DNA from 3 places in the Enterobacter sp. TMH.L2 genome. Region 3 is predicted to be linked to each of the others. Evidence: riboswitches for the same ligand, from Rfam matches in the RefSeq annotation. Region 3 holds a riboswitch; each other region holds the start of a gene.
What was found. Region 3 has a riboswitch for thiamine pyrophosphate ahead of tenA (thiaminase II). Riboswitches for the same ligand answer to the same signal wherever they lie in the genome.

Region 1 (4,651 bases), 2.1 Mb from region 3:
TTGCGGCGTAATCGCGCACTTCCTGGGTGATTTTCATGGAGCAAAACTTAGGGCCGCACATGGAACAGAAATGCGCGACTTTGCCGGATTCCTGCGGCAACGTTTCATCGTGGTAAGCGCGGGCGGTGAAGGGGTCGAGCGCCAGGTTGAATTGGTCTTCCCAGCGGAATTCAAAGCGTGCTTTGGACATCGCGTTGTCGCGTATTTGTGCGCCGGGATGCCCTTTGGCCAGGTCCGCAGCGTGAGCGGCAATTTTGTAGGTAATTAGTCCCTGCTTAACATCCTCTTTGTTCGGCAGGCCGAGGTGCTCCTTCGGGGTGACGTAGCAAAGCATCGCGCAGCCAAACCAGCCGATCATGGCGGCGCCAATGCCGGAGGTGAAGTGGTCATAGCCTGGTGCGATGTCGGTTGTGAGCGGGCCAAGGGTATAGAAAGGCGCTTCGTGACAATGCTCCAGTTCTTCGGTCATGTTGCGGCGAATCATCTGCATCGGCACATGCCCCGGGCCTTCAATCATCACCTGGACGTCGTAATCCCAGGCAATTTTGGTCAGCTCGCCCAGCGTATGCAGTTCGGCAAACTGCGCTTCGTCGTTGGCATCCTGAATGGAGCCCGGGCGTAAGCCATCGCCCAGGGAAAGGGAAACGTCATAGGCGGCGCAAATTTCGCAGATTTCACGGAAGTGCTGATACAGGAAGTTTTCCTGATGATGGGACAGGCACCACTTCGCCATAATCGATCCGCCGCGCGATACGATCCCGGTCAGGCGCTGCGCGGTCATCGGGACATAGCGAAGCAGCACGCCCGCGTGAATGGTGAAGTAATCCACACCTTGCTCTGCCTGCTCCAGCAGCGTGTCGCGGAACATCTCCCAGCTCAGGTCTTCGGCGATACCGTTCGCCTTCTCCAGCGCCTGGTAGATGGGCACCGTGCCGATGGGCACCGGGCTGTTGCGCAGGATCCATTCCCGCGTTTCATGAATGTAGCGGCCGGTGGAGAGGTCCATCACCGTGTCTGCCCCCCAGCGAGTGGCCCACACCAGCTTCTCCACCTCCTCTTCAATAGAAGACGTGACCGCCGAGTTGCCGATATTGGCATTGACCTTCACCAGGAAATTGCGGCCGATAATCATCGGCTCTGATTCCGGGTGGTTGATATTGGCGGGAATAATCGCTCGCCCGGCGGCGACTTCATCGCGGACAAACTCCGGCGTGATGTTTTCCGGCAGGCGGGCCCCAAACCCTTCGCCGGGATGCTGGTGGCGCAGGACGGCATCGCGAATACGCTCGCGCCCCATATTTTCGCGAATGGCGATGAATTCCATCTCCGGGGTGACAAGGCCTTTGCGGGCGTAATGCAACTGGGTGACGCATTGCCCGGCTATTGCCCGGCGAGGTTTGGACTGAGTTTCAAAGCGCAACTCGTCCAGGCCGTCGTCGGCAAGACGCGCTTTTGTGTAAGCGGAGCTGCGGTCACCCAGCGTTTCGCTGTCGCCGCGGTCGTCGATCCAGGCGCTGCGTAGGGGATTTAGCCCGTTTAACACGTTTATGGCGATGTCGGGATCGCCATAGGGGCCAGAGGTATCGTAGACAGGAACCGCCTCGTTCGGCTGATATTGCGGGGCATCTTTGCTCCCGCCGGTGAGCGTTGGGCTGAGTTGGATTTCGCGCATCGGGATGCGGATATCTTCACGTGACCCGATCAGATAGATGCGTCGGGAGTTGGGGAAGGCGGTGCCTTCAAGCGTGTTGATGAAGTGTTGGGCGGCGGCGCGCTGTTCACGGCGGCCAGGTTTTTTTTCAGATGCAGACATAGCTCATTCCAGGTTTAGTCAGGATATGGCTTGTCAGGACAACGGAAGGAGTAATGGATATGGGCCGCCTGAAAACGGGTGTACCCAAAGACAGAATTACTCTTGTTCCCTTCGCAGGTTCTAACCTGATCAGGTTCCGCGGATCCCGAATTAACGGTCTCAGCCGGTGCATAACGCACTCGGCACTCCGACAAGAATGATCCCACCTTGCGGTGGGAAAGTTGTAAATTACTCGTTAATAGCTAACAACTCAAGCTGGACTTGCCAGCCCGGCAGGATCGCTGGCGCTGCCGTCGAGGTTGTTATCAATAGCCAGGAGGACTAGTTTATCTTCAAGGGTGAAGCGGGACTCCAGGCACTCGCCAATCTCTGACAGCGCCTGCTGGAATTCGACCCAGCTGTCGCGGTCGATGGCGTTTTCCAGATGGGAATCGTAGAGATCCATGATTTGCTGGGTGTTGGCTTCCAACTGAGGGTAGAGCTGGGCTGCGCTTAGCAGCGGGCTGCTGCCTTCCAGGTTGCTGATAATTCGCTCGTAGATACTGAAATGCCCGGAAGAGAGGTAATCCACCAGGCCGTGGCAAAAATTGTCTAACGCTTTTTCGTCGAGCGCGGTGTGCGATTCCTTGTTAGGCTTGATCCCGACCATGTTGTAATAGGCGACCAACAGGTGCTTACGGGCCTGCAGCCAATGGTCAACTAACTCATTACTACCACCAACGCGCTCAGTCAGATTGGCTAACTGGTTCAGCATGATTGAGACTCCGTGAGTTAAAAGATTGAACGCAAACTAACCCAAAAAAGTAAAAACTAATTGTTTATATCAGTGAACACGGGGATGTGCACCAGGTTATGGAACGTGTTATTCAAAACTTAGATCATGGTTGGTGGATAGTCAGCCATGAGCAAAAAATATGGTTGCCTCAGGGTGACTTACCTCACGGCAGCGCGGAAGAATTTCAACTCGTAGGCAGCCGCGCCCTGGATATCGGTGAGTGGGAAGGTGAGCCCGTCTGGCTGATTCGTGAAAACCGCCGCTCGGATATGGGCTCGCTGCGTCAGCTCCTGGATCGCGATGTGGGCCTGTTCCAGCTGGCCGGGCGAGGCGTTCAACTGGCCGAGTTTTATCGCTCGCATAAGTATTGCGGTTACTGCGGCCATGAAATGCACTTCAGCAAAAGCGAATGGGCAATGCTCTGCGGGCACTGCCGGGAACGCTATTACCCGCAAATTGCCCCCTGCATTATTGTCGCTATTCGTAAGGATGATCATATCCTGCTGGCTCAGCACACGCGCCACCGCAACGGCGTCTACACCGTGCTGGCCGGGTTTGTCGAAGTGGGTGAAACGCTGGAGCAGGCGGTGGCTCGCGAAGTTATGGAAGAGAGCAGTATTCAGGTGAAAAACCTGCGCTACGTGACTTCCCAGCCCTGGCCGTTCCCGCAGTCGCTGATGACCGCATTTATGGCGGATTATCACAGCGGTGAAATCAAGATTGACCCGAAGGAGCTGCTGGATGCGGGCTGGTATCGCTATGACCAACTGCCGCTGTTACCGCCGCCGGGCACCGTGGCGCGCCGCTTAATTGAAGATACCGTCGCCCTGTGTCGCGCGGACTATGAATGATAGACTGCGGCGATACAGCTAAAGGAAAGGTAAACATGACTGAACTGAAGAACGATCGTTACCTGCGCGCCCTGCAGCGCTTGCCGGTAGATGTCACCCCTGTGTGGATGATGCGCCAGGCAGGGCGTTATCTACCGGAATATAAGGCGACGCGCGCTCAGGCGGGTGACTTTATGTCGCTGTGCAAAAACGCTGAGCTGGCCTGCGAAGTCACTCTGCAACCATTGCGCCGTTACGCGCTGGATGCGGCGATCCTCTTTTCGGACATTCTGACCATCCCGGATGCGATGGGGCTTGGGCTGTACTTTGAAGCCGGGGAAGGCCCGCGCTTTAGCTCCCCGATTCAAAGCCTGGCCGACGTTCAAAAGCTGCCGATTCCCGATCCGGAAGGCGAGCTGGCATACGTGATGAACGCGGTGCGCACTATTCGCCGTGAACTGAAGGGTGAAGTGCCGCTGATTGGCTTCTCCGGCAGCCCGTGGACGCTGGCCACTTATATGGTGGAAGGCGGCAGCAGCAAAGCCTTCACCGTGATTAAGAAAATGATGTTTGCCGACCCGAAAGCGCTTCACCTGCTGCTGGATAAGCTGGCGCAGAGCGTGACGCTGTATCTGAACGCGCAAATCCGCGCGGGCGCGCAGTCGGTAATGATCTTTGACACCTGGGGTGGCGTGCTGAGCGGGCGCGATTACAAAGAATTCTCGCTCTACTACATGCACAAAATTGTCGATGGCCTTCTGCGTGAAAACGATGGCCGCCGTGTACCGGTGACGCTGTTCACCAAAGGCGGCGGGCAGTGGCTTGAAGCGATGGCGGAAACCGGCTGCGACGCACTGGGCCTCGACTGGACAACGGACATTGCAGATGCACGTCGTCGCGTAGGCCATAAAGTCGCGCTGCAGGGCAACATGGACCCTTCCATGCTGTACGCTCAGCCGGCACGTATCGAAGAAGAAGTTGCCACCATTCTGGCTGGTTTCGGGCAGGGGGAAGGACACGTCTTTAACCTTGGGCACGGCATTCACCAGGACGTTCCACCAGAGCATGCCGGCGTCTTTGTGGAAGCCGTGCATCGCCTGTCCGCGCAATACCACCAGGCTTAAGGTAGCAAGAGATGGATCTCACCATACTGCGAGAGCAACAGCTGAATCTGGCCTCAAAGGTGATCCGAGAAGATCGCCTTGAGCAGGATCCGCCGCGGTTGATCGCCGG
Region 2 (4,651 bases), 140 kb from region 3:
TCGCGGATATCCCGCAGCCGCTACTGGCGCGGATTATGGCCTGCAAACCGATTGTTTCGCTCAACCGTCAGGAAGCGGCGATTGTTGCCGAATGGCTTGAAGTGGAAGCGGAAAATATTGAAGCGATTTGCCGTGCATGGCTCACCCGCTACGGCAGCCCGCTAATCGTTCGTTTAGATAAGGACGGCGCGTGGTTTGCGGCCGGCGATAACATAGGGATCGCTGCGCCCTTCCCGACTACCGTCGTGGATACCATCGGCGCGGGCGACAGCCATGCGGGCGGCACAATTGCGGGCCTGGCGGCAGGCTGGAGCCTGGAAGAAGCAGTCTGCCTCGGGAATGCGGTAGCCAGCTACGTGGTCGGCCACCGGGGCGGGGACTGCGCGCCAAAACTCGCGCAGCTCGAGCAAACCTTACTCCTCGCAGACGAAAACGTATAAGTCGCTGCGGCAATGGCTGATGCTGTACTCGATGGGCCGGTTGTGCGGGTCGAACGCCACCTGTTTGATGACCAAAACCGGCACCGGCGTTTCCAGTTTGATGTGTGACTGGAATTCGCTGTCCGGCATTCTGGCGCTGACCCGGCTGCGGGTGCGCTGAGGAATAATGTTCTGGCTGCGGAAGTAGTCGTACAGCGAAACGCCAATCTCATCCGGGTCGGCAATCAGCCCGGTCGGCACGTAAGACTCTTCGATAGACACCGCATCTTCATCCACGTAGCGAATGCGCTTGAGCAGGAAAACCTCGCTTTCCGCCGGGATCGCGAGCTGTTCAGCCACGTCTGCCGGGCATTTCACCACGCGTTTGTTCACCCACAGCGTATTTGGCTTTTTACCCCGAAGCACAACCTGCTGCGAAAAGCCCCTGGCCTCTTTCAGCGAATACTCAAACGTCGCATTAATTTGCGTCCCGTAGCCGCGCGAACGCGTCACCACGCCGTCATCTTCCAGCGCCTGCATCGCCTTGCGCACGGTAATGCGTGACACACCCGTGAGCTGGCTGAGATCGCGCTCCCCCGGCAGGATATTGCCCTGCGGCAACAGGCCCGCGCGCACGGCGTTTTTCACCGTTTCGGCAAACCTGAGGTACAGAGGAGCGTTATCCGGAGCGGAAAAGCGCTGTTTGAGCTGTTCAACTAACTGGTGATGAGCCTGTTCCATGGTACGCAATTGTCCGGCAGGGAAGATGAAGCCAGTATAGTACCACTGGTATTACGCTGGCTAAAAACTTCTCTCTTAACCGACAGTTACCACCATTCGTGAAAATGATGTACCGGGCCGATACCGTGCCCGACCTCCAGCGAATCCGCCTGAGCCAGCGCCTTCGACAACCAGATTTTTGCGGCAGCCACGGTTTGCGCCCAGTCGTCATGGCGGGGGCGGAGCGCAGCCAGCGCGGCAGATAAAGTGCAGCCGGTGCCGTGGGTGTTTTTTGTTTGCACGCGCGGCGCGGTAAAGCGCTGGACATCGTGGCGAGTAAATAGCCAGTCCGGGCTTTCTGCGTCGTCGAGGTGCCCGCCTTTCATCAGCACAGCCTCGCAGCCCATTGCCAGCAGCGCTTCACCCTGTTCGCGCATCTCTTTTTCACTGCGCGCGTGGGGCGCATCCAGCAGCGCTGCCGCTTCAGGGAGATTGGGCGTGATCAGCGCGACATGCGGCAATAGCTTCCGACGTAAGCTTTCCACCGCCGACGGGGCCAGCAGCGGATCGCCGCTTTTCGCCAGCATCACCGTGTCCAGCACCACGTTTGGTACCTTATAGAACGCCAGTCGCTCTGCGACGGCTTCAACGATATCGGCCTCTGCCAGCATGCCAATTTTTGTGGTGTCGATGCGCACATCGCTCAATACCGAATCCAGCTGCGCCGCCACAAACTCAGGCTCAATACGATAAACGGACTGCACGCCACGGGTATTCTGCGCCACCAGCGCAGTGATCACGCTTGTGCCGTAAGCGCCGAGCGCGGAGAAAGTTTTCAGATCGGCCTGGATCCCCGCGCCACCGCTTGGATCGGTTCCGGCAATAGTTAATGCGTTGATGCGTTTCATGCCAGCCCCTCCGCGTTAAGCAGATAAAGGGCGTCGAGGAAGGCTGGGGTAAAACTGCCCGGCCCACGGCTGGCGGCGATGGCCTGCTCGCCGGCAAGCGACATAAAGCGGCAGGCGCTGGCGACGTTGTCCAGCCTGTCTCCCGGTAAAGCACAGCACGCAGCAACCACGGCGGAAAGCGCGCAGCCGGTGCCGACCACACGCGTCATGAGTTCTCCCCCGCCGGTCACGGCAAACGTTCGTTCGCCATCGGTGACGTAATCAGTTTCTCCGGTTACGGCAACCACTGCACCGGTTTCGCGCGCCAGTTTTTGCGCCGCCGGGATCGCCGAAAGTGCATCATCGGTGCTGTCTACGCCACGGCCTCCGGCCTGCTCCCCTGCCAACGCCATGATTTCAGACGCATTACCGCGAATGGCGGCTGGTTTCAGTTGAATAATTTCGCGAGCGAAGCGCGTGCGGAAAGCCAAACCACCCACGGCGACCGGGTCTAGTGCCCACGGCGTTTCGGCGCTATTGGCGGCGTGAATAGCAGCCAGCATCGCCGTCGCGCGTTCTGAAGTCAGGGTGCCGATGTTGATCAGCAGCGCGCTGGCAAGCCCGCTAAATTGTGCCGCTTCTTCGGCTTCAATCACCATCGCCGGGGCAGCCCCAAGCGCCAGCAGCACGTTAGCGGTAAAGGTTTGCACTACGTCATTGGTCATGCAGTGAACCAGCGGCGAATACTGACGGAGGTGGTGTAAAACAGAGGCGGCGGTTGCGCCGGGTAGCAGGTCAGGTTGCATAACGGTAAGGCTCCTGTCCGGCGTGAAAGAAGGGACGCCGGACAGGCATCTGACTTCCCTACGCTGGCATTATCCAGATCAGGTGGTACGGGTATTTCTCAGCCTTCACAAAGAAGGGCACCCCGAGTCATTTAAATCAAAATCAAAAGCTTGCGATTAACGTCCCGTTAATCCCTGTTCTGGATCATGCCAGCGGAAAGCCAAAGCCGCAACCCCCTCAAAAACGGCATGTGCGCGGTATCGCGACTCTCGCTGTATCCCACAGCCAAACGACAAAAAAACCGGATTGCTCCAGCCTCGTTCAGTTGTCGTTTTCGTTGTTGTTTTTAAATCCATAGATCTGAATGTGAAGAAGAAAACCGTTTAGCCTCAGAAATTACAAGAATAATCTTAAAAATAAATTATCAAATCAATTATATGCATTGACCGTTTTTATAGATAATTATTTAGTTATTGATTTCTATTATTGATTTCTATTATTGATTTCTATTATTGATTTCTATTATTGATTTCTATTATTGATTTCTATTATTGATTTCTATTATTGATCAATAATTTTTAAAATTTCATTATCAATCAACTGGAATATAACATGCACTCCGAATTCATCGCTGAACCCATAATGAACCTTGTCGAGATTACCCGAAATGACGGGCAAACCGGGCAGTGTCCGATCGTCGATATTAGGTTCAAGAAAATTAATATCGTCAGCACCAAGATGGAAAAAGTACCTCCAGCTCTGGGCCGTGCCAATGCGCAGATCGGCAACGCAGCCAAAACGCGAGCAGGATCCTGAAGCCCGCATCGTCGGCGTGCTGGCTGCGTTACTGAAACAGTCCTGAGGCGACTGTTTAACCCTCTGCTATATCGTGCTTTTTCATTTTCAAAATCAATAAACCGCACAAATTCATTCACCATCTAAATAATTGCACAGATTTTCGCCAGTGCTATTATATCTTTATTAATATTTTTAAGGGAAAGGAACACCCCACATGGCTAATGTTGTATTTCCAAAAACTGTATTTACTACACTTAAACCTTTTAATGATTATAGTGCTAATGATATGCGTTACGGCGATATGTCAGAAGGCAGATTAAAAAGAGAGTTTGGGTTAACAAACGTATCAAATGTCGTAGACCCCTACACATTAACCAGGCTTACCGCGTTCGATAACCCCCAATCAAGATTTGCAGGCGTATACGGTGGAAAGCATAACTCCGGGACTGTAAGCATTCAAGAATGTGCAAAACTACTTTTTGAAGAAATGCTAAAAACATCTCTTCCGTATTCTTGTATAGGTCCGTACAAATATTTGATTAATCAAATGCTAAGGCATTTTTACCGTTCATCTGGAACGCCGTTTAATGATGAGCACTTAAATGCTGCATATAGCCATAAATTGCACTCTAATTATTCTACAAAAAACACAGTAACTTACATGCGAAAATCTATTGGGTTACTTGTTGATTATCAAAATAAAGGATTCCCTCAAGATAGGTTGAAAGACCTTGAAGCTGCAATTGAAATATCTATTCTTCCTAAGTTCAACTCACCTATACATGATAAGATCAACGGAATGGGGATCACCGTTCATGATGTTTACGCAACAAAAATAGATATAATAAGTTTTGATGTGAACGATTCCGGTTGGAAATCAAGAGTTAAATTTACAGGGCAAGACCATTTTGGGCTAGATGTTGATGACATAAGAAAGAAAAAATTCAACCAATTCCAGTTTTTTAAAATATGGTTTGTATTACAGCGATTTAGTCGATTTGGCTTTAAACCATTTTTAACAAATATGGAAGCAGTGATCGA
Region 3 (4,651 bases):
GTAATGGCCAGATCGGCCTGCCCGGCGGCAACCAGGCGCGGCGGCAACGCCGGGTCAGACGGCGGGATGATCTTCACGTCCAGCCCTTCGGCCTTAAAAGCGCCAATTTGTTCGGCCACCATAATGGGCGCGTGATCGGGATTAATGTACCAGTCCAGCACCAGGGTCAGCTTTTCAGCGGCGGAGGCCTGAGCGGCAAAGGCGGCGGTGAGCAGCAGGCCACACAGCGTTTTTTTCATCTTCTTAATTCCTTAATTAAGGCGGTTATTCGTTGTTTTCAGGCGACCAGACAATCAGCCGCCGCAGCAGGGCATCGACCGCCAGCCAAAGCAGAACGGTCATCAGGACTAAAATAAACAGCGCGGCAAAGCAGACGTCGGTTTGCATGCGGGCGTTGGCGTTCAGCATGACGTAGCCCAGCCCTTCGGCAGAGCCCACCCATTCGCCAATAATTGCCCCGATGGGGGCGACGGCGGCGGCCATGCGCAGCCCCGAGCCAAAAGCAGGCAGCGCCGCCATCAGCCGGACGTGCCTCAGCTGCGCCCAGCGTGAAGCCCCCATCGTGCGGGCCAGATCCAGATAGTCGTTATTCACCCGGCGCAGTCCGTCAAAGAACGACGACACCACCGGGAAGAAAATCACCAGCACCGCCATCGCCACTTTGGCGCTCATGCCAAAGCCGAACCACAGCACCAGCAGCGGTGCGAGGGCAAACACCGGGATTGCCTGACTGGTGAGTACCAGCGGCATCAGCCAGCGCTGGAGGCGGGGGGAAAACATCATGCCCAGCGCCAGGCCTGCACCGAGGAGTACGCCCAGAATTAGCCCGCTGATAATCTCTGAAGCGGTGACCAGCGTGTGCCAGGCGAGATAATCGCGGCCATCCCATAACGCCAGTGCCACCGAAGCGGGAGAGGGCAAAAGAAAGGCGGGAATATTGCCGAGGGTAAGCAGATACCAAAGTAGCAGCAGCCCGGCAAAGACGGTCAGCCCGCGGCGCAGGCGTGTAGCAGGGGTGTCTGAAGTCAGCTTCATTCGGCGGCCCTGATCAACTGTTGCAGCAGCCCGGCCTGGCTTTGGAGTAGATCTACATCGTCCGGCGCGCGGGGCGGCTGCCCGGCAATAACATGCGTATCGTCGATGCCCTCAGGCCAGCGGGAGAGCACCAGCAGGCGGTGGCTGAGCCGACAGGCTTCCATCGGATCGTGAGTGATCAGCAGCACGGTATTTTTTGCCAGCAGCCTGGCCGCCAGGTCCTGAATGGCCGTGCGGGTGATGGCATCCAGCGCCGAAAACGGCTCATCCATCAGCACTATCGGGCGCTTTTCGTAAAGCGTTCTGGCGATGGCGGCACGTTGCCTCATCCCGCCCGATAGCGAAGCTGGCAGGGCTTTGGCATAGCCAGCCAGCCCGACCTGCTCAATCAAATGTTCCGTCCATTGTCTGTCGACCGCCTCACCACGCAGGCGAGCTCCGAGGGCCACGTTCTGCTCAATGCTGAGCCACGGGTAGAGCAAATCTTTCTGCCCCATCCAGGCGATACGCCCGGCAACCGGCAGACCGTCGCTGCAGGTCACGCTTCCGCCACTGGCCTGCGCCAGCCCGGCGATAATCTTTAGCAGGCTGGTTTTACCGGCCCCGCTCGCGCCCAGCAGGGCAACGAAGCTGCTGCCGGGAATATCAAAATTCAGCCGCTCAAAAATGGTCTGCTGGCCAAAGCGCAGGCTGAGATCGCGCACCTGAATGCCCGGCGAAGTCGCGCTGTCGGTCATGAGGCATTCAGCCCCATCTGCCAGAACGCGGATTCAAGCTGCGTCGCGGTGGTAAAAATCTGTGATAGCTCTGAGAAACGGCTTTCCGCGCCACGCTGGTGGCCTACGTTTTCGAGCAACTGCACAGCGGCCCGCACGCCGGTGAGGTAGCCTTCATCGCCATAGTTACGGATCCAGTTCGCGTAGGGATTGCCTGCCATCACCGTGTCGGAGCTATGCAGCAGGCCAAGGCCGATTTCTGCATATCCGGCCACGCAGGGCAGCAGCGCAGCCAGCAGATCGAGCGCGTCGCCTGAATGGCCAATATCCAGCACGTAACGGGTGTAATTCATGGTTTCTGGCGCTTCCGCCTCGGCCACTATTTGCGCTTCGTCCAGGCCCCAGCTTCGACAGTAAGCCACATGGAGCGGCAGCTCGGAGACAATGGCATTCAGCGATGCGGTCGCGGTGCGCATTTCCGGCAGCGTGCGAAGCTTGCTGACCAGCAGGGCGTAGGCGCGGGCAAAATGAATCAGGAAAAGATAATCCTGGGTCAGATAGCGCTTAAATGCGGCTTCAGGCAGCGTGCCGACAGCAAGCTGCTGCAGAAAAGGGTGATCGACGTAATCCTGCCAGTGCTGGCCGGCCTGCTCGCGCAGTCGTCCGTAAAGACCGTTTTCGAAAAGTGGGGTGTACATGGGACCTCCTGGGTAAGTGGAGATCCGGGCGCGCAGAGGTATGAACAGACAATAACAGAGCTGTGATTGCCGACCGTCCCTTCGCTGGCATGACCCAGATCAGGTTCAAAGGGTTCGGCTTACGCCATCTCAGCCCATACAGGACACCCCTCGGAGGTGCCTGTTATACGACATTTACTTTTTGATTACAATCGCCGGGCGCTGTGTCTGATCTTGCTGAAAGCGACGATCCGTTTAGTGCGGTATCGCAATATTTTGCTGGCACACGGGGCGGGAATTTTGTCACTGTAGGCCGGTTACCTACGAGTCTAAGGATGATATCCGATGAAAAAGATTGGCTTTCTCTCTTTTGGCCACTGGTCGCCTGCCGCCCAGTCCGGCACGCGCTCTGCGGCGGATACGCTGCTGCAGTCCATCGATCTTGCCGTTGCTGCAGAAGAGCTTGGCGCGGACGGCGCTTACTTCCGCGTGCACCATTTTGCTCGTCAGCTAAGCTCGCCTTTCCCGCTGCTGGCGGCCATTGGGGCAAAAACTAAACGTATTGAAATCGGCACCGGCGTGATCGATATGCGCTATGAAAACCCGCTTTACATGGTGGAGGATGCGGGCGCCGCGGACTTGATTGCCGGGGGCCGCCTGCAGCTTGGAATCAGCCGTGGCTCGCCGGAGCAGGTGATCGACGGCTGGCGCTATTTTGGCTATGTGCCGGGCGAAGGAGAGACCGAAGCCGATATGGCGCGCCGTCATACCGAAGTGTTCCTCGAGGCGCTGAAAGGGGACGGTTTTGCCGAACCTAACCCGCAGCCGATGTTTCCTAATCCGCCGGGGTTGCTGCGTCTGGAGCCGTTTTCTGCCGGGCTACGGGAGCGAATCTGGTGGGGAGCCAGCTCCAACGCGACCTCGGAGTGGGCCGCGAAGTTAGGGATGAACCTGCAAAGCTCCACGCTGAAAACCGATGAATCCGGCGAGCCGTTTCATATCCAGCAGGCGAAGCAAATCCGTGCTTATCGGGCCGCGTGGAAAGAGGCGGGCCATACGCGTGAGCCGCGCGTTTCCGTCAGCCGCAGCATCTTCGCGTTAATGGACCAGCGCGACCGCAACTACTTCGGCGGCAGCGGCAAAGAAGGCGATCAGGTTGGCTACATCGAGCCACAAACCCGGGCCATTTTCGGCCGCAGCTATGCCGCTGAACCGGAACTGCTCATTAAGCAACTGGCGCAGGATGAAGCGATTGCTGAAGCCGACACGCTGCTGTTAACCGTGCCAAACCAGCTGGGCGTGGATTATAACGCGCACGTCATCGAATCTATTCTGAAGCACGTTGCACCAGAGTTGGGCTGGCGCTAAATAAAACAGGGAAAAGGTCATGCTATGAGCGAGGATTTTTACTGGATTAATGAGCCAAAAGTCTGGCAAGAAGGCGACGGCGGGCTGACGGTTGTCACCGATGAACAAACCGACTTCTGGCGCAAAACATGGTACGGGTTTGAGCGTTTCTCCGGCCATTTTTATGGCTGCAACGTGCGGGGGGATTTTACTTTCCAGGTGAAGGTCAAAGCTGAATTTAGCGCACTCTACGACCAGGCCGGCATCATGTTGATGGGGGATGAATCCCACTGGCTAAAAGCGGGCATCGAGTTTAACGACGACGCGCCTGCCATTGGCAGCGTGCTGACGCAGGGCCATTCCGACTGGGCAACCGGCGTCTTTCCCGGTCAAGCAAATCTGTTCTGGATGCGCCTGACCCGAAAAGGGGACAGCCTGCGGCTGCAGTATTCCGTTGACGGCAAAAGCTGGCCGCTGCTGAGACTGGCGCATTTCCCCGGATTCGACGCATGCAGGGTAGGCGTGATGTGCTGCACCCCGCAGCGTGGCGGGCTGGCGGTGAACTTCGAAGAAATGATGCTGAGTGCCGCGCTGGATAAAGGACTGCACGATTTAAGTTAATCAGCCGTTTAGTCGGGCGGCGCCCCGCCAGACATTTGCCAGGCAGGGTTTCTCCTGGCGGGGACAAAGCCGGTAAAGGGGCAAATGTTTTTCCGTTGGGCATTGAAAATAAAGTGCAAACGCTTCGCGCTTCATTCAGCCCGGTATAATTCGTAGTATATTGTGAGTATTGATGGTTATCAGGTGCTCTTCATGTCTTACTCCATCGGCGAATTTGCCCGGCTCTGCGGGATAAACGCCACCACGCTCCGTGCC

Region 1: it holds a riboswitch for thiamine pyrophosphate, as region 3 does, so the genes downstream of both, thiC (phosphomethylpyrimidine synthase ThiC) here and tenA (thiaminase II) in region 3, are expected to answer to the same signal.
Region 2: it holds a riboswitch for thiamine pyrophosphate, as region 3 does, so the genes downstream of both, thiM (hydroxyethylthiazole kinase) here and tenA (thiaminase II) in region 3, are expected to answer to the same signal.

What each region holds. Positions count from the first base shown of each region.
Region 1 covers NZ_CP193791.1:4,402,635-4,407,285, reverse strand. Annotated here, with positions in the region: gene thiC (phosphomethylpyrimidine synthase ThiC) at 1-1,813, opposite strand, end outside; TPP riboswitch at 1,903-2,013, opposite strand; gene ACREYP_RS21085 (Rsd/AlgQ family anti-sigma factor) at 2,064-2,567, opposite strand; gene nudC (NAD(+) diphosphatase) at 2,666-3,439, shown strand; gene hemE (uroporphyrinogen decarboxylase) at 3,475-4,542, shown strand; gene nfi (deoxyribonuclease V) at 4,554-4,651, shown strand, end outside.
Region 2 covers NZ_CP193791.1:1,570,817-1,575,467, reverse strand. Annotated here, with positions in the region: gene ACREYP_RS07520 (PfkB family carbohydrate kinase) at 1-440, shown strand, start outside; gene ACREYP_RS07515 (GntR family transcriptional regulator) at 414-1,160, opposite strand; gene thiD (bifunctional hydroxymethylpyrimidine kinase/phosphomethylpyrimidine kinase) at 1,247-2,047, opposite strand; gene thiM (hydroxyethylthiazole kinase) at 2,044-2,832, opposite strand; TPP riboswitch at 2,871-2,967, opposite strand; gene ACREYP_RS07500 (DUF3289 family protein) at 3,825-4,651, shown strand, end outside.
Region 3 covers NZ_CP193791.1:1,711,241-1,715,891, forward strand. Annotated here, with positions in the region: gene ACREYP_RS08145 (ABC transporter substrate-binding protein) at 1-239, opposite strand, end outside; gene ACREYP_RS08150 (ABC transporter permease) at 265-1,035, opposite strand; gene ACREYP_RS08155 (ABC transporter ATP-binding protein) at 1,032-1,772, opposite strand; gene tenA (thiaminase II) at 1,769-2,449, opposite strand; TPP riboswitch at 2,509-2,610, opposite strand; gene ACREYP_RS08165 (LLM class flavin-dependent oxidoreductase) at 2,774-3,796, shown strand; gene ACREYP_RS08170 (DUF1349 domain-containing protein) at 3,821-4,396, shown strand; gene ACREYP_RS08175 (MerR family transcriptional regulator) at 4,589-4,651, shown strand, end outside.